DNA from 3 places in the Cloacibacillus evryensis DSM 19522 genome. Region 1 is predicted to be linked to each of the others. Evidence: riboswitches for the same ligand, from Rfam matches in the RefSeq annotation. Region 1 holds a riboswitch; each other region holds the start of a gene.
What was found. Region 1 has a riboswitch for thiamine pyrophosphate ahead of thiD (bifunctional hydroxymethylpyrimidine kinase/phosphomethylpyrimidine kinase). Riboswitches for the same ligand answer to the same signal wherever they lie in the genome.
Positions count from the first base shown of each region.

Region 2: it holds a riboswitch for thiamine pyrophosphate, as region 1 does, so the genes downstream of both, cytX (putative hydroxymethylpyrimidine transporter CytX) here and thiD (bifunctional hydroxymethylpyrimidine kinase/phosphomethylpyrimidine kinase) in region 1, are expected to answer to the same signal.
Region 3: it holds a riboswitch for thiamine pyrophosphate, as region 1 does, so the genes downstream of both, thiC (phosphomethylpyrimidine synthase ThiC) here and thiD (bifunctional hydroxymethylpyrimidine kinase/phosphomethylpyrimidine kinase) in region 1, are expected to answer to the same signal.

Region 1 is NZ_KK073872.1:2,336,866-2,346,854, reverse strand. Features, by position in the region: gene thiE (thiamine phosphate synthase) at 1-217, opposite strand, end outside; gene thiM (hydroxyethylthiazole kinase) at 217-951, opposite strand; gene thiD (bifunctional hydroxymethylpyrimidine kinase/phosphomethylpyrimidine kinase) at 944-1,774, opposite strand; TPP riboswitch at 1,830-1,932, opposite strand; TPP riboswitch at 1,996-2,099, shown strand; gene thiT (energy-coupled thiamine transporter ThiT) at 2,150-2,650, shown strand; gene CLOEV_RS10480 (thiamine diphosphokinase) at 2,667-3,395, shown strand; gene CLOEV_RS10475 (site-2 protease family protein) at 3,519-4,136, shown strand; gene surE (5'/3'-nucleotidase SurE) at 4,151-4,954, shown strand; gene CLOEV_RS10465 (ISNCY family transposase) at 5,024-5,920, opposite strand; gene CLOEV_RS16100 (helix-turn-helix domain-containing protein) at 6,004-6,330, opposite strand; gene CLOEV_RS10460 (argininosuccinate synthase) at 6,788-8,053, shown strand; gene CLOEV_RS10455 (hypothetical protein) at 8,321-8,737, shown strand; gene CLOEV_RS10450 (6-pyruvoyl trahydropterin synthase family protein) at 8,889-9,455, opposite strand; gene CLOEV_RS16095 (Fur family transcriptional regulator) at 9,480-9,959, opposite strand.
Region 2 is NZ_KK073872.1:2,580,909-2,590,897, forward strand. Features, by position in the region: gene ilvD (dihydroxy-acid dehydratase) at 1-1,246, shown strand, start outside; gene CLOEV_RS11585 (MFS transporter) at 1,421-2,578, shown strand; gene CLOEV_RS11590 (M20/M25/M40 family metallo-hydrolase) at 2,696-3,781, opposite strand; gene CLOEV_RS11595 (AbgT family transporter) at 3,902-5,461, opposite strand; TPP riboswitch at 5,757-5,863, shown strand; gene cytX (putative hydroxymethylpyrimidine transporter CytX) at 5,916-7,091, shown strand; gene CLOEV_RS11605 (class II fructose-bisphosphate aldolase) at 7,212-8,474, shown strand; gene CLOEV_RS11610 (AMP-binding protein) at 8,547-9,989, opposite strand, start outside.
Region 3 is NZ_KK073872.1:2,796,413-2,806,401, reverse strand. Features, by position in the region: gene ilvD (dihydroxy-acid dehydratase) at 1-151, shown strand, start outside; gene CLOEV_RS12590 (aminotransferase family protein) at 177-1,535, shown strand; gene CLOEV_RS12585 (sodium/glutamate symporter) at 1,601-2,794, shown strand; TPP riboswitch at 2,963-3,069, shown strand; gene thiC (phosphomethylpyrimidine synthase ThiC) at 3,133-4,440, shown strand; gene CLOEV_RS12575 (bifunctional helix-turn-helix transcriptional regulator/GNAT family N-acetyltransferase) at 4,501-5,421, opposite strand; gene CLOEV_RS12570 (hypothetical protein) at 5,536-5,754, opposite strand; gene CLOEV_RS12565 (GntR family transcriptional regulator) at 6,043-6,711, shown strand; gene CLOEV_RS12560 (DegT/DnrJ/EryC1/StrS family aminotransferase) at 6,726-7,874, shown strand; gene CLOEV_RS12555 (zinc metallopeptidase) at 7,929-8,618, shown strand; gene CLOEV_RS12550 (RsmB/NOP family class I SAM-dependent RNA methyltransferase) at 8,916-9,989, shown strand, end outside.

The sequences.
Region 1 (9,989 bases):
GCAGGAGCGCGCCGTGCGCGCTGCAGATCTTTTTCAGCGCCAGCGCCGTATCATAACATTCGCGCCCAGTCCAGCTTTTGACGCGCAGTTGGACCGCCGTCACGCCGCCCTCGATAGCCGCCGCCGTCTTTTTTATCACCGCTTCGGGGCTGTCGCCCTCGCCGCAGATCAGGTAGAGGCGCAGCCGCTCCGCGAGTTTCTTTCTGTCCGCCGTCATTATTTCACCTCATTTTCAAGGGAGCCGAATTTCGCGAGCATGTCCATGAATTTTATCCTGAACGAATATGGCCCCGCCGCTTCGCCCGCCTCGGCCGCCGCGCGGCGAAAGAGCTTCAGCGCGCGGCGCGCGGCCTCAAGCGGCTCGTCCCGGGTGCAGAAAAGCGCCGTCGCGCTGCCAAGCGCGCAGCCGATCCCGCTCGTGCCTCTCAGCAGCGGCGAGCCTCCGATAATGGCGAAGCTTTTTTCACCGTTGGAGAGGTGGTCCGTCTCTCCTGTAGAATAAACGACGCAGCCGAATTTTTTCGCGCAATCTTCCGTCAGACGCTCCGCCTCCGCGATCTCACTGTCGCAGGAGACGCCGCGCGGGGCGGTCCCCGCGCCGCAGAGAGCGCCGATCTCCGCCCCGTTGCCCTTTATCACGGAGAAGCGGAATTCCGCTAGCAGCGCGTCGGCGATCTCCGTGCGGCATTTTGAAAATCCATAGCCGACGAGATCCAGCACGACGGGGATGTTGTTCGCGGCCGCCGCGGCCGCCGCCGTCCGATAAAGCTCTTCGGCGTTGTCGGGCGGCGTGCCGATATTTATCAGCAGCGCGTCGCTCGCCGCGGCGATCTCCGCCGCCTCCGCGAGCCGGCACGACATGACCGAGGAGCCGCCGAGCAGCGCCACGCAGTCGGCCTGAAGCTGCGCGGAGACGCCGTTCGTTATCTGGTAGATCAGGGGTCTAGCCATTGACGACCTCTGTCCACTGCATCGTGACGGCATGTCCGAGGCAGCCCGCGCCGTGTCCCGCCGTCACTCCGTAGAGCAGCCCGGCGCGCAGGTATTTCCGTGCGCGCGCGACCGCCTCCGCGAGCGAACAGCCGGCGGCGAGCTCCGCGGCGATCGCCGAGCTCAGCGTGCAGCCGGTGCCGTGGTTGGCCGTAGTATTGATCCGCCTGTCCCGCAGCAGCGATATCTCTCCGTCCGCCAGCAGCACGTCCGTTATCATCTCCGGCTCGCCCGGCAGGTGGCCGCCCTTGACGAGCACCGCGCCGCAGCCGAGCTTTTTTATCTCGCGCGCCGCCGCGGCCATGCCGTCGACGTCGTCGATCTTCATCCCCGTCAGTTTCTCCGCCTCGGGCAGATTGGGCGTGACGATCATCGCCATCGGCACGATGATATTCTTCACCGCGTCCACGGCGTCGGCGGCGAGCAGGGAGTCCCCGCTCTGCGCCACCATCACGGGATCGACGACGACCTTCTTTATCCCCAGCTCGGAAAGCCCTTCGGCGACGGCGGAGATCGTCTCGCGGTTGCCGAGCATCCCCGTCTTGACCGCGTCGAGCGGAAAATCCTTGCCGACGGCCAGCATCTGCGCCTTGATTATCTCAGGCGGCGCGTTGTGGATGCCGGTCACGCCGAGCGAGTTCTGCACGGTCAGCGCCGTTATCGCCGTGGTGCCGAAGACCTTTAATGCCGCGAAGGTTTTTAAATCCGCCTGGATACCGGCTCCTCCGCCTGAATCGCTTCCGGCGACCGACATCGCTATCCCCCGGTATATCCCATGTTTCATAGCAATTCCCCTTTTCAAAGTAAAAACCCCGCTCTAACAAAGAGCGGGGCGGTTTTTCATTTCGTGGCCTCGCTCCCTACGCCGGTATTAGCCGGATCAGGTATGGGGTCGAAGTTAAAAACTTCCTCTCAGCTTCATGAGCTCCCCCGGAGTTTTGAACATTATCATACCAACGGACGGTACTGTCAACTTGACAAAGATGGGGCGAGTTGCTAAAACATTCTTAACATCGGGGGAGTCGAAAGACTGAGAAATCGACGCAAGTCATGACCCTTTGAACCTGACGCGGGTAATGCCGCCGTAGGGAAGATGAAGAAAACTTAGCAGCACCTTTCTTTCATCTCCGGTGTAATAATTATATCTGGAGGAATCAGAATGAAAATACCGTTGAAGATTTTAGTGGAGGGAGCCCTGTCAATAGCGCTTGCCGTGGTGCTTTCCTATTTCAAGCTTTTTTCGATGCCGCAGGGCGGCTCCGTCAGCCTTACGCTGCTGCCGTTGTTGGTCTTTTCGTTCCGCAGCGGCTGGCGGTACGGAATATTCGTCGGCGCTGTCACCGGGCTGCTGCGCCTCATGCTCGGCGGTTATGTGGTGCACCCGCTGCAGGCGCTGCTTGATTACCCAGTGGCGAGCGGGCTCGTCGGCCTCGCGGGTTTCTTTCCCGGGAAAAAGTGGCTTGGCGTGCTCTGCGCCTGCTTTGCGAACTTTGCGGCGGCGGTGCTCTCAGGCGTCGTCTTTTTCGCCTCTTACGCGCCGGCAGGGACGAATGCCTGGCTCTATTCGATCCTTTACAACGGAAGTAGCCTCCTGCCGGAGACGGCCATTTTAATGGCGCTGGTATACATGATAATGCCGAGATTGGAAAAATTTAAATAAAGGCGGGCGATGCCTATTGGAGACGACCGGACTGCCGCGGCTGACGATAGAACTGGAAAATAAGACGGCTATGGACACGGCGCTGCTGGTGCTCGGCGGCAGGGCTCCCTCGCCGTCATGGCTCTCGGAGTTTGGCTCCCGCGGCGAAGTTTGGGCTGTCGACCGCGGGGTCGAGGCCTGCCGCGCCGCCGGGATCATTCCCCGGAGGCTCGTCGGCGACTGCGACAGCGCCTCCGCCGAAAGCTGGCGCTGGGCGGCGGACAATGGCGTCCCGGTCGAACGCTACCAGAGCGACAAGGACCTTACCGACTTTCAGCTCGCGCTCGAGCTATTCCGCGAAAAAAATAAGGGCCGCGCAAAAAAAATATTTTTAACGGGGGCCTGGGGCGGCAGATTTGACCATTTATGGAGTCTTGTCCTTACGTTTCTGAACTTTTCTTCTCCGCACGTTCCATTTTGCATAGCCGACGAGAGGGAGGGGCTTGTCTTGCTGGACGGCCCCGCGAATGCGTCCTTTACATTTGCCGAAAGGCCGAAGGCCGTCTCGCTGCTGTCTTTTTCGGAGGAATGCGCCGGCGTATCCATCGCCGGCGTCCGCTGGCCGCTCGACGGGGTCGCGCTCAGCCGCGGTTTCCCCTACGCGATAAGCAACCGCCTTGGCGACGGCCTCGCCGCGCGCGTAAGCTGCGAAAGCGGCCGCCTCGGCTTCTACTGGCTGTGGGATGAACGGCGGATCGCGTCATGACAAAGAAGATATCAATCCCTTTGATAAAAAAAGTCGATCCTGACTTTACACGGATAGGTAAGGCGGCGTTGTCGTGTTAAAATATCTCTTGTGATTTTGAGAGAAGAATAAGGATGTGTTTAAATGCTGGGAAATCTATTTTCCGCCTCGGGAATATCGGAGCTGCTTCTGAGCCTGCCCGCCGTTCTCTGGGCCATTACATTTCATGAATATTGCCACGGCCTTGCCGCGAAGATGCTCGGGGACACCACGGCGGAGCGCGCGGGACGCCTCTCGCTGAACCCCCTCGACCACCTTGATCCGCTCGGCGCGCTTTGCCTGCTGCTCTTCCGCTTCGGCTGGGCCAAGCCTGTGCCGATAGACACGCGTTACTTTAAGCACCCCAAGCGTGACATTATAATCGTCAGCCTTGCGGGAGTCGCAGGTAACATGCTGACGGCTTTTGTCTGCGCGCAGCTGGCGCGCTTCGCGCCGGAACTCTTCGGCAGTTGGGCCGCGCAGCAGTTCATTTTGCTGATGATATATATCAACCTCGGGCTGGCGGCCTTCAACCTCATTCCGATACCGCCGCTCGACGGTTCGCGCATCCTCTACGTGCTGCTGCCGTACCAATGGATGAAATACTACTACTGGCTCGAGCGCTACGGTATGTTCGTGATCGTCGGACTGCTGGTGATGGGGGTGTTCCCCTATATCATGCGCCCGATCATGGCACTGCTCTTCCACATCTTACTGATATAGGCGGTATACGGGATATGAAAAAAATACTGATAACAAACGACGACGGGATCTTCGCCGAGGGCATCCAGACGCTTGCGAACTCCTTTCACGACGCCGGATATGAGGTGCTCGCAGTGGCCCCGGACCGTGAGCGCAGCGCCTCCGGGCATTCGATGACGATGGACAGGCCGCTGCACATCAAAAAGATCGAGAATAAAATGCTGGCAAACGGATTCACCGCCTATTCCTGTGACGGTACTCCGACAGACTGCGTGATAATGGGCATCGACGTGCTCCATTTTGTGCCGGACCTCGTCCTCTCCGGAATAAACTGCGGTCCCAACCTCGGCGACGACCTCACCTATTCCGGTACGGCCTGCGCGGCGATGGAGGGGCTCATATTCGGCTATCCGTCGATGGCCGTCTCGCTCGTCTGCGGTTCGAAATCGCCGGAAAAATACTTTGCGACCGCGGCGGAGGCGGCGCTGCAGACGGCGCGCTGGATAGCCGGACATCCGATGGCCGACGACGTCATGTACAACGTCAACGTACCCAACGAGAAGCCGGGAGATATTGCCGGCGTGCGGGTGACGCGCAAGGGAAAACGCCGCTACCACGATAAGATAACGGTAGTAAAGACGCCCTTCGGCGGCGAGGCTTACTGGGTCGGCGGCAGCATTCATGACGAAATGCACGAGGACACGGACGTCTGGGCCGTCGCGCACAACTATGTCTCCATTACCCCCGTGCACCTTGAAATGACATCGTTCGATACATATTATGCCGCCAAAAAGACGCCGATGGAGGCAGAGATACACAAGAGCATGAAGACGAAATAGTGAACTTGCAAAAACCAAAAGTTTATTTTGAATTTTTGAGGTCAACCGGTGTCAATAGCCAGAGAAAAGTCACCCCAAATGGTCAAAGAAAATGTCACTATTCCTTTGAATTATGGTATCATCCTTGGTAGTCACATTTGTAGATCTGCCCCGCCAGGGGTGGTCTGAAGCAGGTTTGTGTGGTGACACAACACCTGCTTTTTTCTTTGAATCACTATGGGTCGCTTTTTTCGGCATCTCCACCTGTTTCATCAATATAGCCCTGTCGTTACGCATGATGTATATCTCTCCTTTAACGGTCTGTCTAACTTCAACGGTGCTTCCTGGAGTCATGTATATACTGCCGTCAACCGGAATATATATCCGACTGTTGTAAGATATAGTGTTTCCGCCGCCTATCTTTCTTTCACAGCGCAGAACAAAGACCAGATCCAGATCAATTCTCTTGTCGAATTTGAGATACACAGAGTTTTCTACTTTTGGTTCAACGGAAAATCTGGCGTTGTAATCATCCAGAAAGAGTGGGAGGAAGCTATTAGCCTCTTCAATGTTCCTGATTCCATTGAGCCTGAGTTCCGCCGCAAGCCTGTCCTGAAAAGTATTCCACAGCCGTTCTATACGTCCTTTAGCCTGGGGCGTATTGGCAAATATCTGCTTTATGCCTAAATCATTCAGTGCATGGCCAAAATTCGACAGGTGAATTGATACGCCTTTCAATTCGTCTTCGAGGGTCAGCTCCTTAGGAGACTTGAATATCGTGTGCCTGTCGCTGTAAATATAAAGGGGCAGTCCATAATCCCTTATACCCATCTTTATAGCCTCCGCATATCCGACAAAACATTCACTCTCTATGAAGAATGCACCGGTAACAATACCTGCGGCATCGTCCATAAAAGCATGCAGGGTTGCACTATCTCCATCTTTGCCAAACCACTTATGGCTGCTCGCGTCTGTCTGCCATAACATGCCGGACGATTCCTTCCTTTGCCTCGGACGATTTTAATACGTCTTTTACTTTACCAACTTCTTACTCCTTATTCCCTCCAACTTCAGAATACGAGACACCGACGACCGGCTGATACTGATACATTCCCTTTCATTAAGATGTTCGGTAAAATGAGAGATATTAAAGTCATAATACCTTTCCTTAAAAGACTCACTACCTCCCCTCTGACCTCATCGGTAATCGCATGGACGGGATTCCTACCACGATTACCGTGAACCAACCCTTGTGCTCCTTCCTGTAAAAACTTCTTCTTGATTCTGATAAACTGCCTGACGCAAACACCGAGCAGCTCCGACGCATCTTTGTTAGTCAATCCTCCTGATAATGCGATACTCAACACCTCAACGCGCCTTACTTCCTTCTTCGTCATTGTCACTAGCTCCTGGCTCATAGTGACATTTTCTCAGATCTGTTATGGAGTGACTTTATCTCTGAGCAATAACATTTTGAGGTCAACCGGTTGACAAATAAAGTTCACGTGATAGAATACCACACAAGTTTTTGAGACCACCGTGAAAGGAGGGGCGCTATTGTGAAACTGCATGCCGCTGAGCGAGACAGACGTATACGACGAATCGATTCCTTACCGCATATAATATGCGATGACGGGGATATGAATTCGATCACTCGGCGACAGAGATAAAGCGCCACCGGCTGAAAGCGCTTTTCGCAAAAAGGATCACAATTCCGCACCCCAGAGCACAACACGACGAAGTGGACAGATATGTCAACGAGGGTGGTACCGCGGGTAAATTTGCTCGTCCCTCTTCCGAAAGGAAGAGGGACGAGCTTTTTTTAATATCGACAAAATTTAGGAGGAGTTTCAAATGATGGCACCAGAGAAAAAGGGAAAAGTAGTATTGGCTTACAGCGGCGGGCTTGACACATCGGTGGCGATCCCCTGGCTCCACGATCAGGGCTATGAGGTTGTCACGCTGACGATGCACGTCGGCCAGCAGGCCGACAATCTTGAGGAGATAAAAGCGAAAGCCTACGCGGCTGGCGCTTCCAAAGCTTACCTGGTGGATCTCCGCGAGGCCTTCATCGACACCTTCGTATGGCCGTCGCTTAAGGCCAACGCCGTATACCAGGGGATCTATCCGCTCAATTCGGCCCTCTCGCGCCCGATGATCGCCCAGGCGCTCATATGGTGCGCAGAGAAAGAGGGCGCGGTCGCCGTCGCCCACGGCTGCACCGGCAAAGGACAGGACCAGGTGCGCATCGAGGTAGCCTGCAACGCGCTGAATCCGGAGATCGAAGTCCTCGCGCCGGTCCGCGACTGGGGCTTTACGCGCGAAGAGGAGATGGATTACGCCGCCGCGCACAACGTTCCCGTACCGACGACGAGAAAGAGCCCCTACAGCATCGACGACAACCTTTGGGGGCGTTCGATCGAATGCGGCATCCTCGAAGATCCGTGGAACGAGCCGCCCAAGGACGCCTATAAGCTGACAGCCGAGCCGACCGAAGCCCCCGACGAAGAGGTCACCGTCGAAGTGACATTTGAGGGAGGCATCCCCGTAGCCGTCAACGGACAGAAGATGGGCTCCATTGAACTGATCGATTTCATGAACAAAACGGCGGGCGCCGCCGGATATGGCCGGATCGATATGATAGAAGACCGCCTCGTCGGCTTTAAGAGCCGCGAAGTTTATGAATGCCCCGGAGCTCTCGCGATCATCGCGGCCCACAAAAAGCTTGAGACTCTGACCCTCGCGAAAGATACGCTTAAAACTAAGAGGGAGCTTGAGGTGAAATTCGCCGAGATGACCTATGAGGGGTACTGGTTCTCGCCGCTGATGGAGGCGGTGCAGGCCTTCATGGATTCGACGCAGAAGTCCGTCAACGGCACCGTGAGGATGGTCTTTTACAAAGGCAACTGCATCATCAACGGCATGAAATCCGAGAGTTCAGTCTACAGCAAGGCGCTTGCCACCTATTCGGCGGGAGATATCTTTGACCAGTCCGCCTCCGTCGGATTCATCAAGATATGGGGCATGCCGATCAAGACCTGGCGTCAGACTCATAAAGAAAAGAACATCAACCCGATAGACAGCCTCGTCATGCAGAAGGGCAAAGACGCGACAAAATAAACCGTGTAAAATCGAAAAAATATAAAAGGGCCGGACGGATTTGCCGTTTCCGGCCCTTTTTGTTGTACCTTTGTTGTACCTTGCCTGTTAAGATGAGATCCATATGAATAACCCACTGCATGACTGAAAAAGAGGGGGCCTTGGCATGTTGAAAAAATTTCTTGTGCTGGCGGCGGCAGTACCGACGCTCTCATTGAAGGGTACACCGCGGAGGAGGCCGAATGGTACAGAAAGTTCAACGATAAACTCTGCGCCCCGCTGGGAGAGGTGGAGGTATGTTCGCTGCTGGACTTTATCCTCTTCGGAGACGACGACCGCGAGTTTGATGTGGTCTCGATTGATATAAAGCTTGCCGTCCCTCTGACGGAAGAGCAAATAAACCGCCTCGGCGCGTTTAAAAGGGCCGGAGCGACTCTGAACCTCTATTTCAGCGACGAGGACGAAATGCCGCTGGAACTGGTGGCCGCCGACTGCGCCTACACTCTGGAAGGTGACGTGATAAAGGTGGCGCTCCCGAAAGAGAAACATCTTCTGTGTGTTTCTAACGAATATTACGTCCTCGTCCTCTCCGTTCCCAAGACGAAGGCTGATTCATCATCCGGCTGCAGCGGTATCGGCGCGGGGGCCGGCGTGCTCCTGCTTGCGCTGCCGCTTATCTGCGCGCGGCTCAGAAAACGCGGCTGAAGCTGCGCGGCACACGATCAAGGTCATAATAGTGAGATGAGATATACGAGGGCCGCTCCGCGGCCTGTATAACGGCGGCAAAAGGGCAGGCCCGAATGAGGCCTGCCCCTTTATTTCAAATTTGTTTAACGGAAACGGCCACGGGAGGATGCTAAGCCTTCCTGTACCCGCACTTGGGGCATACGCCGTTTTCATCCATTGCGATGCCGCAGAGCGGGCAGCGGTCCATGCTGCGCTTCGGCACGTATTCTTCCGAGGCGGCGTTGACGCCGCTGGTGAAGGTCAGCTTGACGATGTTCAGCTTATCCTTCAGCAGGTCGTAAACGATCTTGATCATTCCTTCGACCGTCATAGTCTCCTTCGTGACGACGAGGCGGCACTCCGGATAAGCGGTCGCCAGTTCTGTCTTGAAGGCCGGCCCCTTCATGGTATTGCTCGGCGCGCCGTTCCTGATGCCCTGCTTCTCGTAAACGTCCAGGACGGCGGGCAGCAGGGGATCGTCTTCCCGCAGGATCAAGGCGTGGTCAAAATTTTTCAGAACGTCCCAGGCGGTTTTCTGGATCTCATTGCAGGGAAAAACCATATTCACGCCGGGGTTGACGGAATCTTCCACCTCGATAGTCAGAATGCCCGTATGTCCGTGAAGGTACTGCGCTTCGCCCTTGAATCCGTAAAAACGGTGTGCATACTGCAGGTCAAGTTTTGTAATACTTTTCATGGTAATTTCTCCCTTTTATCTATGTTATTTACGGGTTTTTCGCGCCCGTATGCGCACTTGTTTTTCCTTCCCCGGCTTCCCTTCGGTCATGGCCTGTCTGCATTTTCCGCAGACGCCGCTGAGCCTGAGTTCGATATGGCGCACTTCGCCGCAAGGAGGATCTGCGGGGGCGAGCGCCCCTTCAGGGAAGGCGAAATCTGTTATCTCGCCGCAGATCTCACATATAAAATGTCCCTGCGGCCCGGTCTGACAGTCATAACGCGCGCTGTCGAGATGGTTCAGCTTTTGGATGACCCCCCGCCCAGCGAGTTCGTTCAGTATCCGGTAAACGCTCTCCCTTGTCACGGCCGGCAAGCTTTGTCTGACATGCCGCCATACATCGTCAACGCCGGGATGAGTATAGTTTTCATGTACAAACTCATAAACGGCGAGCCGCTGTGACGTGCATTTCCAACCGTTCCGCCGGCAAATCGCCTGAAATTCCTCAAATTTTTGCTGCTCCATTGTCATTCACCCTAGTTGATCAATAGTAAA
Region 2 (9,989 bases), 240 kb from region 1:
GAGCGGAGGCCGCAGCGTCGTCATGAGCGAGCTTGACCAGCTCGTCTTCGGCGCCGACTACGCGAGCGGCGAGGCGCGCGAAAAGATACGCTACCTCGAAGACCACGTCTGTCCCGGCCCCGGAGCCTGCTCGCTGATGGGCACCGCCAACACGATGCAGATACTGGCCGAGGGGCTAGGCATGGCGCTGCCAGGATCGTCGACCGTCCCCGCCGTCTACGCGGAGAAGGAGCGCTTCGCGACACAGACGGGCCGCCGCATCGTGGAACTCGTCAAAGAGGGAGTGAAGCCGAAGGACATCCTCACGCGCGAAGCGCTCTTGAACGGCGTCATCCTCACGATGGCGCTCGCCGGCTCGACCAACGCCGTGCTGCACCTGCTCTCATTCGCGCGCGAGGTCGGCGTCGAGCTGACTCTCGACGATTTTGACAAATTATCGGAGACGATCCCCGTCATCAGCCGCGTCATCCCGACGGGAAAAGCAACGGTCATCGACCTTTATAACGCGGGCGGCGTCCCCGCCGTCCTTGGTGAGATGAGGGACTACTTGCATAAGGAATGCCTCACCGTGTCGGGGCACACCATCGGCGAGATCGCCTCTCTGCGCCGCTCCTCCGACCATGAGACGCTGACAGCGGCTGAAAGCCCCGTCTTCAAAAGCGGCGGCATCGCCGTCATGAGGGGGAACATCACCCCGAACGGCGCGATCTGCCGCACGACGACGATTTCCGAAAAGATACGAAAATTCGCGGGACCGGCGCGCGTCTTCAACTCCGACGAGGAGGCGCACCGCGCCGTCGTGACTGGAGACATAAAAAAGGGCGACGTCGTCGTCATCCGCTACGAGGGGCCGCGCGGCGCGCCCGGAATGCGTGAGATGATGATGACCACGGACGCGTTGGTAGGAATAGGCATGGGACAGGAGGTCTTTGTGCTGACGGACGGACGCTTCTCCGGCTTCACCGAGGGGGCGGCGATCGGCCACATCTCCCCCGAAGCCGCCGTCGGCGGCGTCATCGCGATCGTCGAAGATGGAGACTTCATCAGGATCGATATCCCCGGACGCACGGTAAACCTCGACCTGCCCGATGATGTGATCAGAGAACGCCTTGCGAAATGGAAGCTGCCGCTCAAAAAAGAGCGCGGCATCCTCGGCATCTACGCGAAGAGCGCGCTCCAGGCCCACGAAGGCGCGATGATCGACGACCGCGTGGAGGACGAGGGGCAGGTGCGCCGGGAGTTTTAGGCGGCCGGCGGTTGATAGGGCGAGGGGCGGCGATTCTATTTAAACCAACAAATATTCAATCAATTATTGATAATATTTGATATTAAATTTATAATATATTTTAGTTTCAACACTATTTACCAAATATATCTAACGCCGCTGAAAACAGCGCGAAAAAACGGAGAGGTGGAAACAATGAAAGACAAAACTCTTTTGGGGCTTAACCTCTCCGCTTTTTTGATGATGATCGGCGTCGGGATGATCGTCGCCCTGCTGCCGCAAAGAATCATAGAATTAGACGGGAACGGCAATAATGTAGGCTACCTGGCCTCTATGTTCGCCGTCGCATATATCGTGCTGCAGATACCGGTCGGCGCGATGGCGGACAGATTCGGCTTCAAGCGTTTTTTGGCGTCCGGGTATTTCCTCTGTTTCCTGACCGGGCTCTGTTACTATTTTTCCACCGGCTCGGCCATGATATTTCTCTCGCGCCTGCTGCAGGGCGCTGGAGAGGCTCCCGTCTGGGCGCTCGCGCCCGCGCTGCTCTCAATAAAGTACGCCTCTTCCAAAGGCTCCGTTATGGGGTCATATAACGCGATAATACACATCGGGCTTACCATGGGGCCGATCCTCGGAGTGTTCCTCATTAAATTCCTGGCGGCGAAAAATCTCTTTCTCATCTACGCTTTCGCCTGCCTCGCGGGGGCGCTTTTGATCGCCTGGCTGGTCGACGACATCCGCCCGGGGAAAAATGCGGAGAATATCTTCAATCTGGCGAATATTATGGCGATGATCAAAGACTCGTCCATCTTTGCCGCCCTGCTTGGCATTACTTTGTATGGGACCGGATACGGGATATTTCTTACGACGATACCGGCCTACCTCATTGAGGAAAAGGGTTTTGACTCAACTTATATCGGCATTTTTTTCTCGCTGTTTTACATCGCGATCAGCATCTCCCAGCTGATAACCGGAAAACTCTGCGACCGTTTCGGTGCCAAAATCTTTATGGTCTCCGGGCTCTTCCTCGCCTCACTGGGGCTTGCGGCGACACGGCTGCTCCCCGCGGCGGCCGGGATGTTGTCGGCGCTCACCATATCAAGTATCGGGCTCGGCATATTTTACCTCGCTTCAATGATTTTCTTGAATGACGCCGTTGACGAGAGATATAAGGGCACTATCTCCGGAGCCTATTATCTGTTCTGGGGGATCGGGATGTTTTTGGGCCCGCCGTTATTATCATTATCGTCAAGGATAAACGGCGCAGACCTTTCTTTAGCCTGCTACGCCGGACTGTATTTGGCGCTCTCCGCCGCCATGGCGATACTTTTCAGCCGCAGGCAGGAGAAGTGATATTTTTCCCATCCCCGCCATGCCGAGGTAAGATAAAAGGCGTTCCGTCAATAAAAAAACGGAACGCCTTTTACTTCATTTGCCCCAGACAGAGTCCAGAGGGATTCCTTATTCCATTTACAGCCTCATCAATTCCAGCGCGAGGCGTGCGGTATCTTCGAGGTTTTTCACCGTTATGCGCTCGGAGGTGGTGTGCACCTTGTCCATGCCGGTGCCGAGGACTACCGCCTTTATGCCGTTGGCGTTCATGATGTTCGCGTCGCTGCCGCCGCCGGTGGAGCCGATGACGGGCTTCAGGCCGAGTCTTTTGCAGGCTTCCACTACGGTAATGACGAGCGGCTCGTCGTCAGACTGGGTATAGCCGGTGTAGCTGGTGGCCGCCTGGCAGTCGAGCTTCGCGCCGAAGTCGCGGCAGGCCTTTTCCAGGCATTCCACCATGTGCTTCGTCTGCGCTTCGAGCTTCGCGTTGTCGCGGCTTCTCACTTCGGCCTCAATGCAGGCGCAGGGGCTGACGATGTTCGTCGCGCCAACGGCCTTGAAGGTGCCGATGTTGGCCGTCGTCTCCTCGTCGATGCGCAGCAGCTTCATCGCGGAGACGGCGGCGGCCCCGACCTGTATCGCGCTGACGCCCTTTTCTGGGGCGAGCCCCGCGTGCGCCGCAACGCCCTTTATCTCGGCACGGATCTTCGTCTGCCCCGGCGCGGCGGTGATTATCTTGCCCGCGTCGCCGCTGGAGTCAAAGACGACCGCCTCTTTCGCGGAGAGTTTAGAATAGTCGAGGGACTTGGAGCCGATCATGCCGACCTCTTCGCCGACGGTGAGGACCACCTCGACGGCGCGGTGGGCGATCCCCTGCTCGCGCGCCGCCGTGATCGCCTCGATGATCGCCGCGACTCCGGATTTGTCGTCTCCGCCGAGTATGGTGCTGCCGTCGGTGTGTATCACGCCGTCGGTGATGATGGGGCGGATACCTTTGCCCGGCGTAACGGTGTCGATGTGGGCGCTCATGAGAAGCGCCGGCGCCTCTCCCGCGAATACCGCTACGACGCTGCCTGCCTCGTCTATGCGGACGCGGCAGCCAAGCGCTTTAAGGTCGGCCGCGGCGCGGCCGGCCATCGCCGCCTCGTTTCCGCTTTCGCTGTCGATCGCGAGGTATTCAAGAAAGTTTTTTAAGAGACGTTCTTTGTTTATCAAAAATTTCATCTTCTTTCACAGGTTTTTATCATTATACTTCCACCAGGGGTTATTTTCAGGCTATTATCGGCAAAATTATCCCGAGATGAACGATGCCGGGGGGCCGCAAGGGATCGCCTGACCCCTTATTTACATAAATAACCCCGCGCCGGGACCCAGCGGCAGGCCGAAGAACATCCAGACGACGAGCAGCAGCGACCAGCCGATGAGGAAGAATATCGAGTACGGCAGCATCGTCGAGATCAGCGTGCCGATGCCGGAGTTTTCGTCGTATTCCTTCGCAAAGACGATGATCATCGCGAAGTAGGACATCAGCGGCGTGATGATGTTCGTCGTCGAGTCGCCTATTCTGTAGGCGACCTGCGTCAGCTCCGGCGAGTAGCCGAGTAGCATGAACATCGGGATGAATACCGGCGCGAGGATGGTCCACTTCGCGGAGGCCGAACCCATGAAGAGGTTGATGAAGGCGCTGAAGAGGATGAAGAGGATCATCAGCGGGATGCCTCCGATGCCCGTCGATTCGATGACGTGCGCGCCTTTTAGGGCGATGATGGTGCCGAGGTGCGTGTAGCTGAAGTAGTTGATGAACTGCGCCGCCACGAATGAAAGGGCGATGTAGGCTCCCATCGAGGACATCGCCTTGCCCATCGCGCCGCAGACGTCTTTGTTGTCTTTGAATTTGCCGGAGGCATAGCCGAAGACCACCGAGGGAATGAGGAAGAAGAACATGATGAGCACGATGATGCTCTGCATGAGCGGCGCGCCGGCTATAAGGCTTCCGGTCTTGGGGTTGCGCATGAATGAGTCGGCGGGCAGGCATACGGCCACGACGATCAGGGTCATTACGAGCAGCGCGGCGTTCGCCATCCTAAGGGCTTTCCGCTCTTTTTCCGTGATCTGGTTCGATTCAAAGGCTCCCTCAAGAAATTTGCCGTTGTATTTGCCAAGGCGCGGCTCGACTATGTAGTCTGTGACGATCGTGCCGATGATCGTGATGAGGAATGTCGAAGCGATCATGAAGTACCAGTTGGAGGTCGGCTCGACGGAACGCGCCGCGTCAAGGATGTGTACGGCCTCCGTCGAGATGCCGGAGAGCAGCGGGTCGGTGGTGCCGATGACGAGGTTGGCGGAGAAGCCGCCCGAGACGCCGGCGAAGGCGGCGGCCAGGCCGGCCATTGGATGACGCCCGTAGGCCATGAACATCAGCGCCCCGATCGGGATGAGAACGACGTATCCGGCGTCGGAGGCTATGTTGGACATGATGCCGAGGAAGACGACGACGGGCGTGATGAGGCTGCGCGGCGTGACCGCCACCGTGCGCTTGAGGATCGTCGGGATGTAGCCGCTCGTCTCGGCGACGCCGACGCCGAGCATGGCGACGAGGACGACGCCCAGCGGGGCGAAGTTCGTAAAGTTCTTTACCGCCGAGGTGAGCATATAGACGACGCCCTCCTTGTTAAGCAGGCTTATCGCCTGGATCGTCTGCATCTCCACGGTATTTGTCGCGCGGTTGATAAGTTCGCCGGTCGCGGAGACGCCCATCGCCGCGAAGATCGCGGAGAGCGCCGCCGTCACGGCGGCAAAGATCGCAAAGAGCGCTATCGGATGCGGCAGTTTGTTGCCCACGCGCTCAACTCCATTGAGAAAACGGTCGAACAGAGAAACCCTCTTCTTTGTTTCGGCTGTCATTACAAAAATTCCTCCTGATAAAGATATTTATGAATAACTGCAAAGAACCCAGTTGATTCCGCCGTTGTTGGCGCTGCTCGTGTATATTTATTTGTAATAGCGCCAGTTGCTCGCCAAATAAAATAATTAAATATAACATACTTGAATATTTAAAAATTGTCAATAATTTTTTAAAACAAGCCAATATTATAAGGAGAAATGCTTCTAGTACAGTTATTAATAAATATCGTAAAAATAAACTTTACAACGCCTGCGAAACTGTTTAGAATACGTGACGAAAGCGGGAACGATTCCCGCGTGATTTATGGGGAGCCTGGATATTTCGGCTGAGAGGAGGCGCGGCCTCGACCCGATGAACCTGATGTGGGTAATGCCACCGTAGGGAGAATAGCTCGAATTCAGTGACGGCTGTCCTTCTTGGAGGGGCCGTCATTATTTTTAAGGAGTGTTTTTGATGAATGAGGAAAAGAGAACGACAACGGCAAACGCGCTGATTTGGTTCGGCGCGGCGGTCTCCATCGCGGAGATATACACGGGGACGCTGATGGCTCCGCTCGGGATGGCGCGCGGCATGGGCGCGGTGGTCGCCGGACACCTGATCGGCGGCTTTCTCATGTATCTCGCGGCGCTGATCGGCGGGCTTTCCGGGCGCGGCGCGATGGAGAGCGTCAAGCTTTCCTTCGGAGAGCAGGGGGCTAAGTTTTTCGCGGCGCTCAACGTGCTGCAGCTCGTAGGCTGGACCGCGGTGATGATCGCGGGCGGCGCGATCTCGCTCGGCCTTATCCTGAACCCGGTATTCGGCACGGACAACATGCTTTGGTGCGGCGTGATCGGCATCATGATCGCCGTCTGGATATTGCTCGATATGAAGAACTTTGAACGCGTCAACAAGATCGCGATGGGCGCGCTCTTCATCCTCACGCTGGTGCTCTCCTTCATCGTCTTTAAGCGCGGTGAGACGGAGGCTGCCCGCGGCGTAATGAGCTTCGCGGACGCGATGGAACTATCGGTGGCGATGCCGCTGTCGTGGCTGCCGCTGATCTCCGACTATATGCGCGACGCGCGCGAACCGAAAAAGAGCGCCGCCGTCAGCACGGCCGTCTATTCGCTGACCAGCTGCTGGATGTATTTCATCGGACTCGGCGTCGCGCTCTACACAGGCGGCTCCGATATCGCGAAGATCATGCTCGACGCCGGGCTCGGCGCCGCGGGCGTGGTGATCGTAGCCTTCTCCACCGTGACGACGACCTTTCTCGACGCCTATTCCGCCGGCATCAGCTTCCACGTCATATTCAAAGGGATCAGGGAAAAGGCCGCCGGCGTCGCCGTCTGCTTTATCGGCACGATGATCGCCATTTTCGCGCGCTCCGACAGTTATGAGAGCCTGCTTTATCTCATCTCCTCCGTCTTCGCGCCGATGGCGGCGGTGATGGTGACCGACTTTTTTATCTTGAAGAGGAACTGCGCCGCGAGGCAGCTCTCGCCGAGGAATTTGATCCTCTGGGGCGCCGGCTTCGCGCTCTACCGGTATCTTATGACCGCCGGCAGTCCCGTGGGCGCGACGCTGCCGGTGATCGCCGCGACCGCCGCGCTGACATGGCTGGCCGGCAAACTGATACCTGAGAAATAATAACAAAGATAAATATTTCACTTTACGATCTTGCGTCATTTCCTTTGCAATATCCATGTATAAGGGCTACAATTAGTCTATAAGCACCTTATTATAAAAATTTCTCAGGGGGAGATTCCAATGGATGTAAAGAGCAAAGCATATCAGGAGCTGCTGAAGAAGCGTCCGCTGAACGTGCAGGCACGTTTCGGCGATACGGAGATGGGGCTTGTCAGCGGGCGTGATATCGCGGCGGCGGCCAGAGAAGTCGATTCCATCGTGCTGGCGGCGAACGCGCGTCATCCGCTCGTGATAAAGGCGGTGCTCCAGGCGGCAAAGAAAAAGAACGCGGCGGTGCTCATCGAGCTTGCAAAGTCGGAGTCGACTTACTGCGGCGCGACCTACGACAACATTTCCGAATACGCCCTGAAGTATTCCGAGGAGATGGGACACGGCGCGGTCTTCGGGCTCCATGTCGACCATTATGCCATTAAAGGTTGGGCCGACGTGCTGAAGGGCGTGGGACATCTCACAAAGATCCTCAACAACGGCTTCACCTCGGTGGCTATCGACGCTTCACACCTGGACGACTATGACAACTTCGCCGCCACCCGCGCGCTCGCGGACTGGCTGCCCTCGGAGCTCGGACTTGAGGTCGAGGTCGGCGAGATAAAGGGCCCCGGCGAGCTTTCAACGGTCGAAGAGGCCCTCTATTATATCGGCGGACTCAACGCCTGGCAGATATTCCCCGACTACCTCGCGATCTCGAACGGCAGCCTCCACGGCACCTACGACCCGACGGCGGGACAGATGGAGGGCATCGACCTGGCGCGCACGAAGGAGATCGCCGACGCGATCGCGCCCTACGGCGTGACGATCGCGCAGCACGGCATCTCCGGCACCCCGCTCGACAAGGTCTCGACCTTCCGCAAGTACGGCATCCGCAAGGGCAACGTGGCGACGCTCTTCCAGAACGTCTACTTCGGGATCAAGATGGACCCGAACACCGGCAACGCGATCACCGAGGGCGGCACCTATACGAAGGAGGCCGACCGCGGCATCTCCGTCGAGCTCTGGGAGAAGATCGTCGCCGCCGGCGACGAAAAGGGCATGAGCCGCAAGAGCGGAGATTATAAGAAGCTCAATCTGCCCTTCTGCGATATGATACTCGCGGAGCCGAAGCCCATCGTAGACAGGATAGTCGACGAAATGGCCTGGTGGGCCGAACGCTTCATCGTCGCCTTCGGAGCGGAGGGCAGCGCCGAGGCGGTCGCCGAAGTTATGGCAAAGCGCGTAGACCAGAACGCCGCTCCCGACCGCAAGGTCCTCGGCGAGAGAAAGAACTACACCGCGGCCACCGCGCCGGGCAAAGGCGGGAATGACGGCAAGAATTACGACGACTAAACATAAGACGGAAATAATTTATTAAGGGAAAGGCCCGCGCCGGAGATTTCCGCGCGGGCCTCTTTTTTGTCTTTATTGCTTCTCGATCTTCATCTTCCGCAGCTCGCGGCGCAGGATCTTGCCCGTGGGAGAGAGCGGATATTCGGCGACGAAGCCGATCTTGCGCGGCACTTTGTAGTGCGCCAGCCTCTCGCGGCAATAATCCATCAGCTCTTTCGACGATGCCTCGGCCCCCTCGTTGAGGATGATAAAGGCCTTAACAAGTTCTCCGGCGACATTGTTCTTCTCGCCGACCGCGACGGCAGCGTGCACAGCCGGATGGGCGCAGAGAGCCGCTTCGACCTCCTGCGGGTATACGTTGAAGCCGCTGACGATTATTATATCCGTCGCGCGGTCTACGATCTTGATGTAGCCGTCGTCATCTATCTGAACGACGTCTCCGGTGTTGAACCAGCCGTCATGGAAGCGTTCCTTCGTATTTTCCTCGTCGCGGAAGTAACCGGGAACGACGGACGGGCCCTTTACCCAGAGCACCCCCTCCTGATGGATGTCGAGCAGCCTCCCCTCGCGGTCGCGTATCTCTATCTCGTAATCCGGATAGGGACGTCCCACCGTGCCAAGCTTTTTTGCCGCCTCCGTGGAGTTTACTGCAACGACCGGCGAACATTCTGTCAGGCCATAGCCCTCAAGGATGCCGACGCCGAGATATTCACGGGAGCGCCCCTCCATCTGCACGTTGAGGCGGTCTCCGCCGGTGATGACGTGAGTGATGCCCTTCAGGTGCTGATCCTTCTTAGCGAGAGCCCCCAGCAGGAAAGCCATTATCGTCGGCACGGCGATGATCCTGTTTACCCCAGACTCCTCGATAGCCTTTATCGTATTGTCGACCGGCACAAAGCTCGGGACCACCGCCTGGCGCAACCCAAAAGCAAGCGGCATCATTCCCGCCAGGTTATAGCCAAATGTGTGGAAGTTCGGCAGCACGTTGAGAAATACCGCGTCGTCATCCAGCAGGCCGGGAACGTGCGCCTCTATCGGCGCGAGATTGCCGAGCATGTTCGAATGGAGGCAGGCGACCGCCTTCGGCAGTCCCGAGGTCCCGGACGTTGAGAAGATCACGGCGGTCTCCGCCGTATCCGGGCTTCCCTCTCTGCCTCGCCACACAGGCAGCGGCCCTTCAAGCGCCGAGGGGACGAGCGGTATGTCAGCGGGAAATCCCTCCGCCTTTTTATGGCCCTCTTCCGTAAGGATGACGGCGTTTACGTCGAGCATCTTTATAGTATCTATCAGGTTTACGGCCCCGGTACGCGCGTTGAGGGGCGCGACGGCTCCGCCGAGCCGCCAGCAGGCGACGGAGAGGGCAAGCGCCATCGGAGAGTTTGGCAGCAGTACGGCAAGGCGCTGTCCGACGCCAAACCCGGAAGCCCTCAGCTTCTCTTCGCAGTCGGCGACAAGCGTTTCAAAACGCCGCCAACTCCACCACCGCCCCTGCCACCAGATGCAGTCCGATTCTTC
Region 3 (9,989 bases), 460 kb from region 1:
CGTCTCCGACGAAATTCTGGAAGAGCGGCGGAAAAAAGTAGTCAGGCCGGCACGGAAGGCCGACGGGATCCTTGAGGCTTACCGCCAGGGAGTGCGAGGGGCGGACGAAGGCGCCGTCTGGCTCTACGGCGGCTCAAATCATAAAGAATAAAATATCAATCGGGAGGTTATGTATCATGGCAGCAAACAACGCACCGCGCAACAACGTATTCTACAGGACACAGACATGGCGTTACCCTAAGATAGTGAAAGGCGAAGGCGTCTTTCTCTATGGCGAGAACGGAAAAAGGTACCTCGACGCGTGCTCGGGATCGGCTGTCGCCAATATCGGCCACGGCAACGCCGAGATCGCCGATTACGCCCGCGGGCAAATGGCAAGGATAGCCTTTACCCACCTTTCAAGGTGGACGGTGGATACTATCGAGGCGTGCGCTGAAAAGCTTGCTTCATGGACGCCTGGAGACCTCGATCACGTATACTTCGTTTCAGGCGGAAGCGAGGCTGTGGAAACAGCCCTGAAAATGGCCCGCCAGTATTTCATCGAACGCGACGGCTCCAGCAGCAAATGGAAAGTGATATCGAAGTGGAACGGTTTCCATGGAAATACGCTGGGAGCGCTTTCCGTTACGGGCATAAGCGGCCGCAAAAAGGTTTTTGATCCGATACTGCTGCAGTTCCCAAAAATACCCCAGTTCTATCACTACCGCAATCCATGGGGCTGCGGCACACTGATGGAGACGAGCGTCAAAGCTGCGGAAGCTCTTGAGTCCGAGATACTTCGCCAGGGGCCGGAGAATGTCATGGCCTTTATAAGCGAGCCGGTCGTAGGCTCCGCCTGCCCGGGGATTCACCCCGCGCCCGTATACTTCCAGATGGTGCGGAGCATCTGCGACAAATATGACGTTCTGTGGATCGACGACGAGGTTATGGCGGGGTGCGGAAGGACAGGAAAGAAAATGGCGGTGGAACATTTCGGCGGCGCGATCCCCGATATCCTCTGCACTGCAAAAGGGATGAGCTGCGGCTATACTCCAATCGGAGCGGCCGTCGCGTCGGAGAAGGTTTTTAACGCCATCATGATCGACGGTTCCGGAAGCTTTCATCACGGACATACTTACGCCGGCAACCCTCTTTCGACAGGGATCGCCTGCAAGGTGATGGAAATTATCGAACGCGAGCATTATATCGACAATGCCGCCGTGCAGGGCGAATACCTCCTTGCCAAACTCGAAGAACTGTACAAATATCCTATCGTCGGCGACGTGCGCGGCAAAGGCTTGATGTGCGGCATCGAGTTCGTGCGCGATAAAACTACCAAAGAGCCTTTCGAGACAAAACAGAACATAAAGGGCAAGATCACCGAATATTGCTTGGAGCGCGGCATCGTTCCCTATCCCGGAGGCGGCTCCGCCGATGGAGTGCGCGGAGATCATATCCAGATCACCCCGCCGATCACCATCAGCCGCGAAGAGGTCGATATTCTCATCTCCGCGCTCGACGCCGCGATAAAGCAAGTTTGCGATGAACTTCGCTGACGCTTTTATCCTCCGAATAAATATCCTTATGATAAGATAAGCTGGGATTACGGGAGAGATATACGATGAATGAACTTTACAATATCCAATTCAGCAGCGTTTACACCCTTTTCTTCGCGGTCATATTAGCGTTGCTGGGCGAATGGATAAATTCCAAGGTATCTGTTTTCAGAAAATACTGTATCTCTGGGGCGGTCGTAGGCGGGCTGCTTTTCGCGGCGTTGGCGCTGGCCCTTCGCTTGACGGGAGTCGTCGGATTTACCTTTGATAACTCCTACCAGGGGTTTTTCATGGACCTCTTCTTTACTGCCAGCGGATTTGGCGCCAGCATGGTCGTCCTTAAAAAAGGAGGCAAGGTTGTCATTGTGTTCTTGATACTGGCCTCTCTGCTTGCTTTTCTGCAGAATGTCCTTTCCGTATCGCTGGGCACGATGCTAGGCTTGGAGCCGATGATAGCGCTGATGACCGGTTCCATCCCGATGACCGGAGGGCACGGCTATGCGGCTTCCTTCGCTCCGCCCGATTACCCCGGGGCGCTTTCGGTCGCGATAGCCGCCGCCACCTTTGGGCTCGTCAGCGGATCATTGCTTGGAGGCCCGCTCGCCAACAGCCTGATCCAGAAAAAACATCTGCTGGACAGTGTTGCCGACGGCTCCATGGATACGGAATCGCCGGAAAAATCCGCCGCGATGGTTTCTGTCGGCGAGATACCCAAATCGTTCTTTCTCATATTCGTGGCGCTTGGCGTCGGTATGATCATGCAATCGGTGTTCAACTATTTCTTCCCCTCCGTCGTACTGTCGTCTCATGTGATGGGGATGTGCGGTGGGGCTGTGATGAGGGTGGCGCTGGACGCGAAGAAGGCCGATGTGCCGGAGGTTGAAATAGAGACGATCGGGGACGTATTCCTGACGGTCTTCGTTTCAATGGCGATTTATACGATGAAGCTCTGGGAACTTATCGACATGGCGCTTCCCATTATGGTTGTACTGCTGGCCCAGGTGCTGCTGATGTATCTTTTTGCCCGCTATCTCACCTTCAACCTTACCGGAAAAAACTACGATGCGGCCGTGATCTGTGCCGGGCATGTCGGCTTCGGTTTAGGGGCGGTACCTGTCGCGATGGCTAATATGAACGCTCTCCGCGTCAAATATCGCTATTCAAAACTGGCGTTCCTGGTGGTTCCTGTGATAGGCGGTCTCTTTTGCAACTTTACTAATGCCGCGATCATAACCATGTGGTTGAATTGGTGCCGCTGACCGCGGACGCTATTGAATAGTAAAGCCCTCTTCAGAACTATATAGTTTTATGAAAGGAGCCCGGAGAGCGTTTGTTCCCCGGCTTCCTTTTTTATTGCCATCGTGGAAGGCCCGCGTATTTTTTTTCTCACGCGCTTGACAAAAAGGAAAGAGGCGTGTTCTAATTAAACAACAAAGCAGGGGAGCTTGCGCGGCAGGCTGAGAGGAAGTTATTTACTTCGACCCTTACACCTGATGCGGGTAATGCCGCCGTAGGAAGATAGCATAAATGTCTTTTAAGCGGGGAATGCCTATTCGGGTGTTCCCCGCTTAATTTCTGCGAAGAAAGTGGTGGCACGATGGATCATTCAACACAGATGGAGGCGGCGCGCCGGGGCGTCTTGACAAAGGAGATGGCGGCGGTCGCGGAGAAGGAGCGCATCGGAACGGACAAGCTTATGGGGCTGATGGCCGAGGGACGCGCGATAATACCATGCAACAGGCTGCACTCCGCCTTATCGCCCAATGGACTGGGCTCGATGCTTAAGACGAAGATCAACGTCAACCTCGGTACCTCGCGTGATATGACCGATCTTGAGATGGAGTTCAAAAAGGTGCAAAGCGCCGTCGAAATGGGTGCCGAGGCGATCATGGACCTGAGCTCCTTCGGCGACACGCGGAAATTCCGCCGCCATCTGACGGGGAATTGTACGGCGATGATCGGCACGGTGCCGATCTACGACGCCGTCGTCTACTATAACAAGCCGCTGGCGCAGATAACGACGGAGGAGTGGATCGATATCGCGCGGATGCACGCCGAGGACGGCGTTGACTTCATGACGATACACTGCGGCATCAACCGCGATACGGCGCATAAATTCAAAAAGAACAAGCGCCTGACGAACATCGTCTCACGCGGCGGCTCGATAATCTTCGCCTGGATGGAGATGACTGGCAAAGAAAATCCCTTCTATGAACGTTTCGACGAGCTGCTCGAAATATGCCGCGATTATGACGTGACGCTGAGCCTCGGCGATGCCTGCCGCCCCGGCTGTCTCGCGGACGCCACCGACGCTTCGCAGGTTGAGGAGCTGATAACGCTCGGCGAACTGACGAAGCGGGCCTGGGAGCGCGACGTGCAGGTGATGATAGAGGGGCCGGGGCACATGCCGCTGAACCAGATCGCGGCGAACATGGAGATAGAAAAGACGCTCTGCCACGGCGCGCCCTTCTACGTGCTCGGACCGATCGTCACCGACGTCGCCCCCGGCTACGACCACATCACCTCCGCGATCGGCGGCGCGCTGGCCGCGGCGAGCGGCGCGGCCTTCCTCTGTTACGTGACGCCCGCAGAGCACCTGCGTCTGCCGGATGTGAACGACGTCAAAGAGGGGATCGTCGCCGCGCGCATCGCGGCGCACGCCGCCGACATCGCGAAGGGCGTGCCCGGCGCGAGGGAATGGGACGACCGCATGAGTTTCGCGCGTAAAAAGCTTGACTGGGAAAAGATGTTCGAGCTGGCGATCGACCCGGAAAAGGCGAGGCGATACCGAGCCGAATCAAAGCCCGAGAAAGAGGATACCTGCAGCATGTGCGGCAACTTCTGCGCCGTGAGGAACATGAACCGGATACTCGATGGGGAGATCGTCTCTATTTTTGACGAATAGAGGCTGATGGCATGGACGGCGGCGCGGGCACGGCCGCCGCCCATGCCTGTGACGCCGCTCTTATCGCAGCTCCAGGTCCCAGCGCTCTTCGAGAACGGGGACGCCCCATTCCGAGTTTTCGCCCGTTTCAGTGATTTTGAAGCCCTTCGCCGCGTAAAGGCGTCTCGCCGCCTCCTGGGCGCTGACCGTCCAGAGGAATGCGCGGTGATAGCCCCTTTCTCGGCAGAAATCGAGCGCCTTATCAAAGAGCTTTTGCCCCGCGCCGAGGCCGCGCAGTTCAGGCTCGAGGAAGAAATAGCGCAGCTGCGCCGTCTTCGCGTCGGTGTGGGTTACGGCTACGCAGCCGGCGGGAGCGCCGGCGCTCTCGAGGATGTAGATATTATCGAGCTCCGGGTCGAAACGGTCCACCAGCGCCAGCACGCCCTCCCGCAGGTAACGCTGCCATATTTCTGAGGAAAAGCCGCGCTCCGTCTCGTAAAGCGAGAGCTGCCTCTCGATCACGTAGTCCACGTCCGTCTCGCGGAATGTGCGGATGGAGAACCCGGCGGGGGCGGCCTCGAGATATTTTTTTATCGTCCTCATCGCCTGCCGGAGTTTGCCGCGCTCATCCTCGCCGAGTCCGGAGATGAGCCGCTCTATCTGCCGGTTGGAACGTTCGTCGAGGCCGCGAAGGACGCGCCTCCCCTCGTTCGTCAGCCGGATGTCGCTTGCGCGGCTGTCATTTTTGTTCGCCGCCCGTGTGACGAGCCCGTCTTTTTCAAATTTCACGACGATCCTGCTCATATAACTGCGGTCTATTCCGAGAGCTCCGGCGAGCCGGTTGGCGGTGCAGTTCTTCGTCCTGCCGATCTCGAGCAGCACCCTCGCCTCGGTGAGAGAGTAGCCCGAATCAAGAATGTGCCGGTCGAGCAGCCCTATCACCCCCGTGTAGAAGCGGTTAAAGGCCCTGATCTCGGTGATGGTGTCCATGTTATTGTCCATTGCTGAGCGATCCCCTTATAATATAATAGTTGACTTCGTCCATTATGATAGGCAAATTGATGGACAAAGTCAACTATTTAAAATTGCTGTCGCAGGCGCGCGTCAGCGTAAAAATTATTCTTCCTCTTCGCGTTTTTCCTCCAGCCGCCGGTTCTCCTCTTCGATCTCCGTCAGGTAGAGCCGCCATATCTTCAGCGCGAGCCAGGCGCAGAAAGTGCCGCCGATAAGCCCCGCGGCGATCGGCAGCGGCTTGGGCACGCCCATCGCGTAGCTTCCAAGCCCTCCGAGCGCGTAGCCGAAGGCGATTATAGTAGAAAATGACAGGAACAGCACAATCAATCGTTTACTCATTGGGTAATTGTAGTATTGCCGCCCAATTATGGCAAGCAAACGTTTATGACGCATACGGTGCTTATTCGCGCCGATTTACAGGAGGAAAGAAAAGATATTGCGGATACGGGATTTTATGCTAAGATTAATTGTTCTTGTACTACACTATGAGGGGCCAAAGCTCCCATAGCGTTCTCTTCACGCGTTTCGCGGGGAGTTGAAAATTTTATACAGGATAAGTCTAGGGAAGAGTTTATCGCAACAGGCAACATCTAGGGGGATTATTTTGTAATGATGCAGCGTTCCAGGATATACAACACATCTTCGGATTTCGTCTACCTTGATCTGCGCGGCAAGATCGTCAGCAAAGAGCTGAAGCCGGCGCAGAGACTGCTGGAGGTAAAGATAGCGACAGAGATGGGAGTCAGCAGGACTCCCGTGCGGGAGGCGTTGAGGCGTCTCGCCAACGAGGGGCTGGTGAAGATAGTTCCCAACAGCGGCGCGCGAGTGGCCGCCCCGACCGTGAATGAGATGGAGAACGCCTACAATGTGCGCGAATATCTTGAAAATCTCAGCGTCGAGCTTGCCTGCCGCAACGGTATGGACCGCCGCGTGCTCGAGCGTCTCGAAGAGGTGCTGCGCTCGGAAGAGGGCGCCTTTGAAAATAAGGATATCGACGCCTTTCTTGAGGCCAATAACACTTTTCACCGCCTTATCGCGGAGTCAGGAAAGAATACGGTGCTCTGCGAGTATATTGACAATATCATGCTTCGCACCAACGTCTATATTTTCTTTTACGACCAGTTCGACGAAAAGGACAATTCTTCGTCACAGGAGCATCGGGCGATATTACGCGCGATAGCCCAGCGTGACAAGGAGCGGGCGCAGGAGTTTATGAGGGAGCACCTGCACCATTCGCACAGGGCGCTTGAGGTTCCCGATTTCAGAAACAGAGATTAAACGGAGGTAATATCATGACAGAAAATACAAAGATACCGTCATTCGACCTTACGAGAAATTATGCGCGCGTGAAGGAAGAGGTAAACGTCGCCGTCCTCAGAGTGCTCGATACTCAGCATTTCATCCTCGGCCCGGAGGTCGAGGCGCTGGAGAAGGAGATCGCCGCCTATCTCGAGGTAAAGAGCGCCGTCGGCTGCGCCTCCGGCACCGACGCTCTCGTTCTGGCGATGATGGCGCTTGATCTGAAACCGGGAGACGAGGTCATCACGACGCCGTTTACCTTCTTCGCCACGGCGAGCTGCATCACGCGCAACGGCGCGACGCCGGTATTTGCGGATGTCGATCCCGTCACTTACAATATAAACAGCGAAGACATCATCGCGAAGATCACTCCGCGCACCAAGGCGGTCCTCCCCGTCCACCTCTTCGGGCAGATGTGCCCGCTGGAGGAGATAAAGGACGAGCTGAAAAACCGCGGCATCGCCCTTGTCGAAGACTGCGCCCAGGCCATCGGCGCCCACCGGATGATCGGCGGCCGCGTGGCGCGCAGCGGTTCCGTCGGCGACATGGGCTGTTTTTCCTTCTTCCCGACGAAAAACCTTGGCTGCTACGGAGACGGCGGCATGGTCTCCATCGCGGACAACCCTGAGTTCGCGCAGCGCGTGAAGAGCCTGCGGGTCCACGGCGCCGGCAAGACATATTTCCACGAAGAAGTCGGCATCAACAGCCGCCTCGACGCGCTGCAGGCGGCCATCCTGCGCGTGCGCCTGCGCCACCTCGAAGGGTGGAACGAGGAGCGCCGCATCGTCGCCGAACGTTATATGACGCTCTTTGCCGAGAAGGGGCTGCTTGAGCTCATCACGCCGCCGGCGGAGCTCGCGGGAGGGCGTCACGTCTATCACCAGTATGTCGTCCGCGCGCAGAGGCGCGACGAACTTCAGAAATTTCTTGACGAACGCGGCGTGACGACGCGCGTCTATTATCCGCTGCCGCTCCATCTGCAGCACTGTTTCTCATATCTTGGCTATGGCAAAGGCGATTTCCCGGTTTCCGAGGCGTTAGCGGAGGATGTGCTCGCGCTGCCGATGTTCCCCGAGCTGCTGCCTGAGGAACAGGAACGCGTGGTAAATGAAATTGCTGATTTTTACGGCGTCGGCAAATAAAAATTGACCAAATTAGACTATAATATAGATAATTTAAATTAGGAGGTGCCACGGATGTTCTATCCGTTTTTCGACCCGACGATCATCGTGCTGATACCCGCCCTGTTGTTTTCAATGTGGGCTCAGTTCAAGGTCAAGGGCGCTTTTGCGAAATACAGTGAGATCCGCGCTGTAAGCGGAGTCACGGCCGAACAGGTCTCGCGCATGCTGCTGGATCGCCGCGGCCTGACGGGAGTTAAGATCGAACGCGTCCCCGGAGAGCTGACGGACCACTATGACCCGCGCTCAAAGGTGCTGCGCCTTTCGGACAGTGTAAATTCCAGCCGCAGCATCGCCGCCATCGGCGTTGCCGCTCACGAAGTCGGCCATGCCATACAGGATAAGGAGGGCTACGGTTTTCTGAAGTTCCGCAATGCGATCGCGCCGGGGGTGCAGTTCTGCTCCACGCTTTCGATGCCGCTTTTCTTCGTCGGCCTCATCTTCGGATCGCTGAATCTGCTTAACGCGGGGATACTGCTCTTTTGCGGCGTACTCGTCTTTCACCTGGTCACCCTGCCGCTTGAGTTTGACGCGAGCGCGAGGGCGCTGAAGCTGCTCAGCGAGACGAACACGCTCTCGGGGAGCGAGCTGGGCGGCGCCAAATCCGTGCTCGACGCGGCGGCCCTGACCTATGTGGCGGCGCTTGTGATGACCGTGCTGCAGCTTGTGCGCCTGCTTGCGCTGCGCAATATGCGCCGCGATTAAAGTCGCCGCGGAGCGACATTGTCCGGAGAGCGGGATATATGACGGAAGCCGCCGCTTATCATTCGCGCCGATATCAGGCCCGTCTTTTCTCACGGACAGGCTCGTTTTGCTTCGCGCTCAACACGACATTCGCCGGAGGGCGATAAAATTTTAAACTGCTCCCCGCGAGGGGAGCAGTTGCCTTGTTGCCGCAGGGGTGCGCGGCCGGAGTTTTTATCTTTTTCGTATAGTATAATAGAAACCGTTGAGAGGGGATGCTGCGAGACATCCTTTCCCACGCAATAAGGGGTTGATCTTATGAGGGGATTAGAGGCCGCTCTTACGATATATGGAGAGGTGCAAAACGGGGCGTTCGCCTCCGAGGCGCTGAGGAAGGTTTATAACAATATCGCGCCCGGCGACCGCAAGCTCGCCGCAACGCTTGTTTACTGCACGCTGAGACGGCAGAGTCTTTGGAAGACGGTGCTGCTCAAATACTGCAAGCGAAATCCTCGCGACCTGTCACCGCTCGCGACGAACGCGCTGATGATCGGCATCGCCGGGATCGTGGAGCTTAAGTATTTCGCGCTGCCGGTCCTGATAAACGGACTGGTGCAGGCGATAAAAAACGGCGGCGAGGCAAAGGATATCGGCCTCGTAAACGCCGTGCTCCACACGGTTGCCGACGATGCGCATAAGTTCATCGACGGGCTTAAAAAGAGCAGCGCGCTGAGGGATCAGGCCCTCTATTGGGGTATCCCCGGCTGGGCCGCCGCGCAGTGGTCGAAAGAACTTTCTATACCGGAGGCGAAGCGGCTCGTACGCGCGAGCGGGATGAAGACCTATCTCTCCCTGCGCCTCTCACGCGGGGTGGACCGTGACCGGTATATCGAGGAATATAACGCCTCCGGACGCAAGGGCTGGGCGTCGCCCTTTCTTGAGTTCTCCGTCCGCACCGCGGCCAATCCGTATCCGGTAGATCTTCCCGGCTTTGGGGAGGGGCAGATCATGCCGCAAAGCGAATCGTCGATGCTCGTCGCCGAGCTGATCGCCAGGCGCTGGAAGGGCGGCATGATACTCGACATGTGCTGCGGCCGCGGCGTTAAAACGGGGCAGCTTGCGGATATCCTGCCAGAGGCGCGTATAGAGGGCTGGGACCTCTCCGATGGTAAGATAAAATCCGCTAAATTTGAAATGATGCGTATGCACACGGAGGGCAGAGTGAAATTTAAGATCGGGGACGCGCTTGTATTGAGGCCCGACGAAGCGCCGTCTGCGGTTTTGCTCGACGCTCCCTGTACCGGCAGCGGCACATGGGGCCGTCACCCGGAGAGTAAATGGCGCTGCTCGCCCGAGCAGGTACAGCAGAACAGCGCGCTGCAGAAGCAGCTG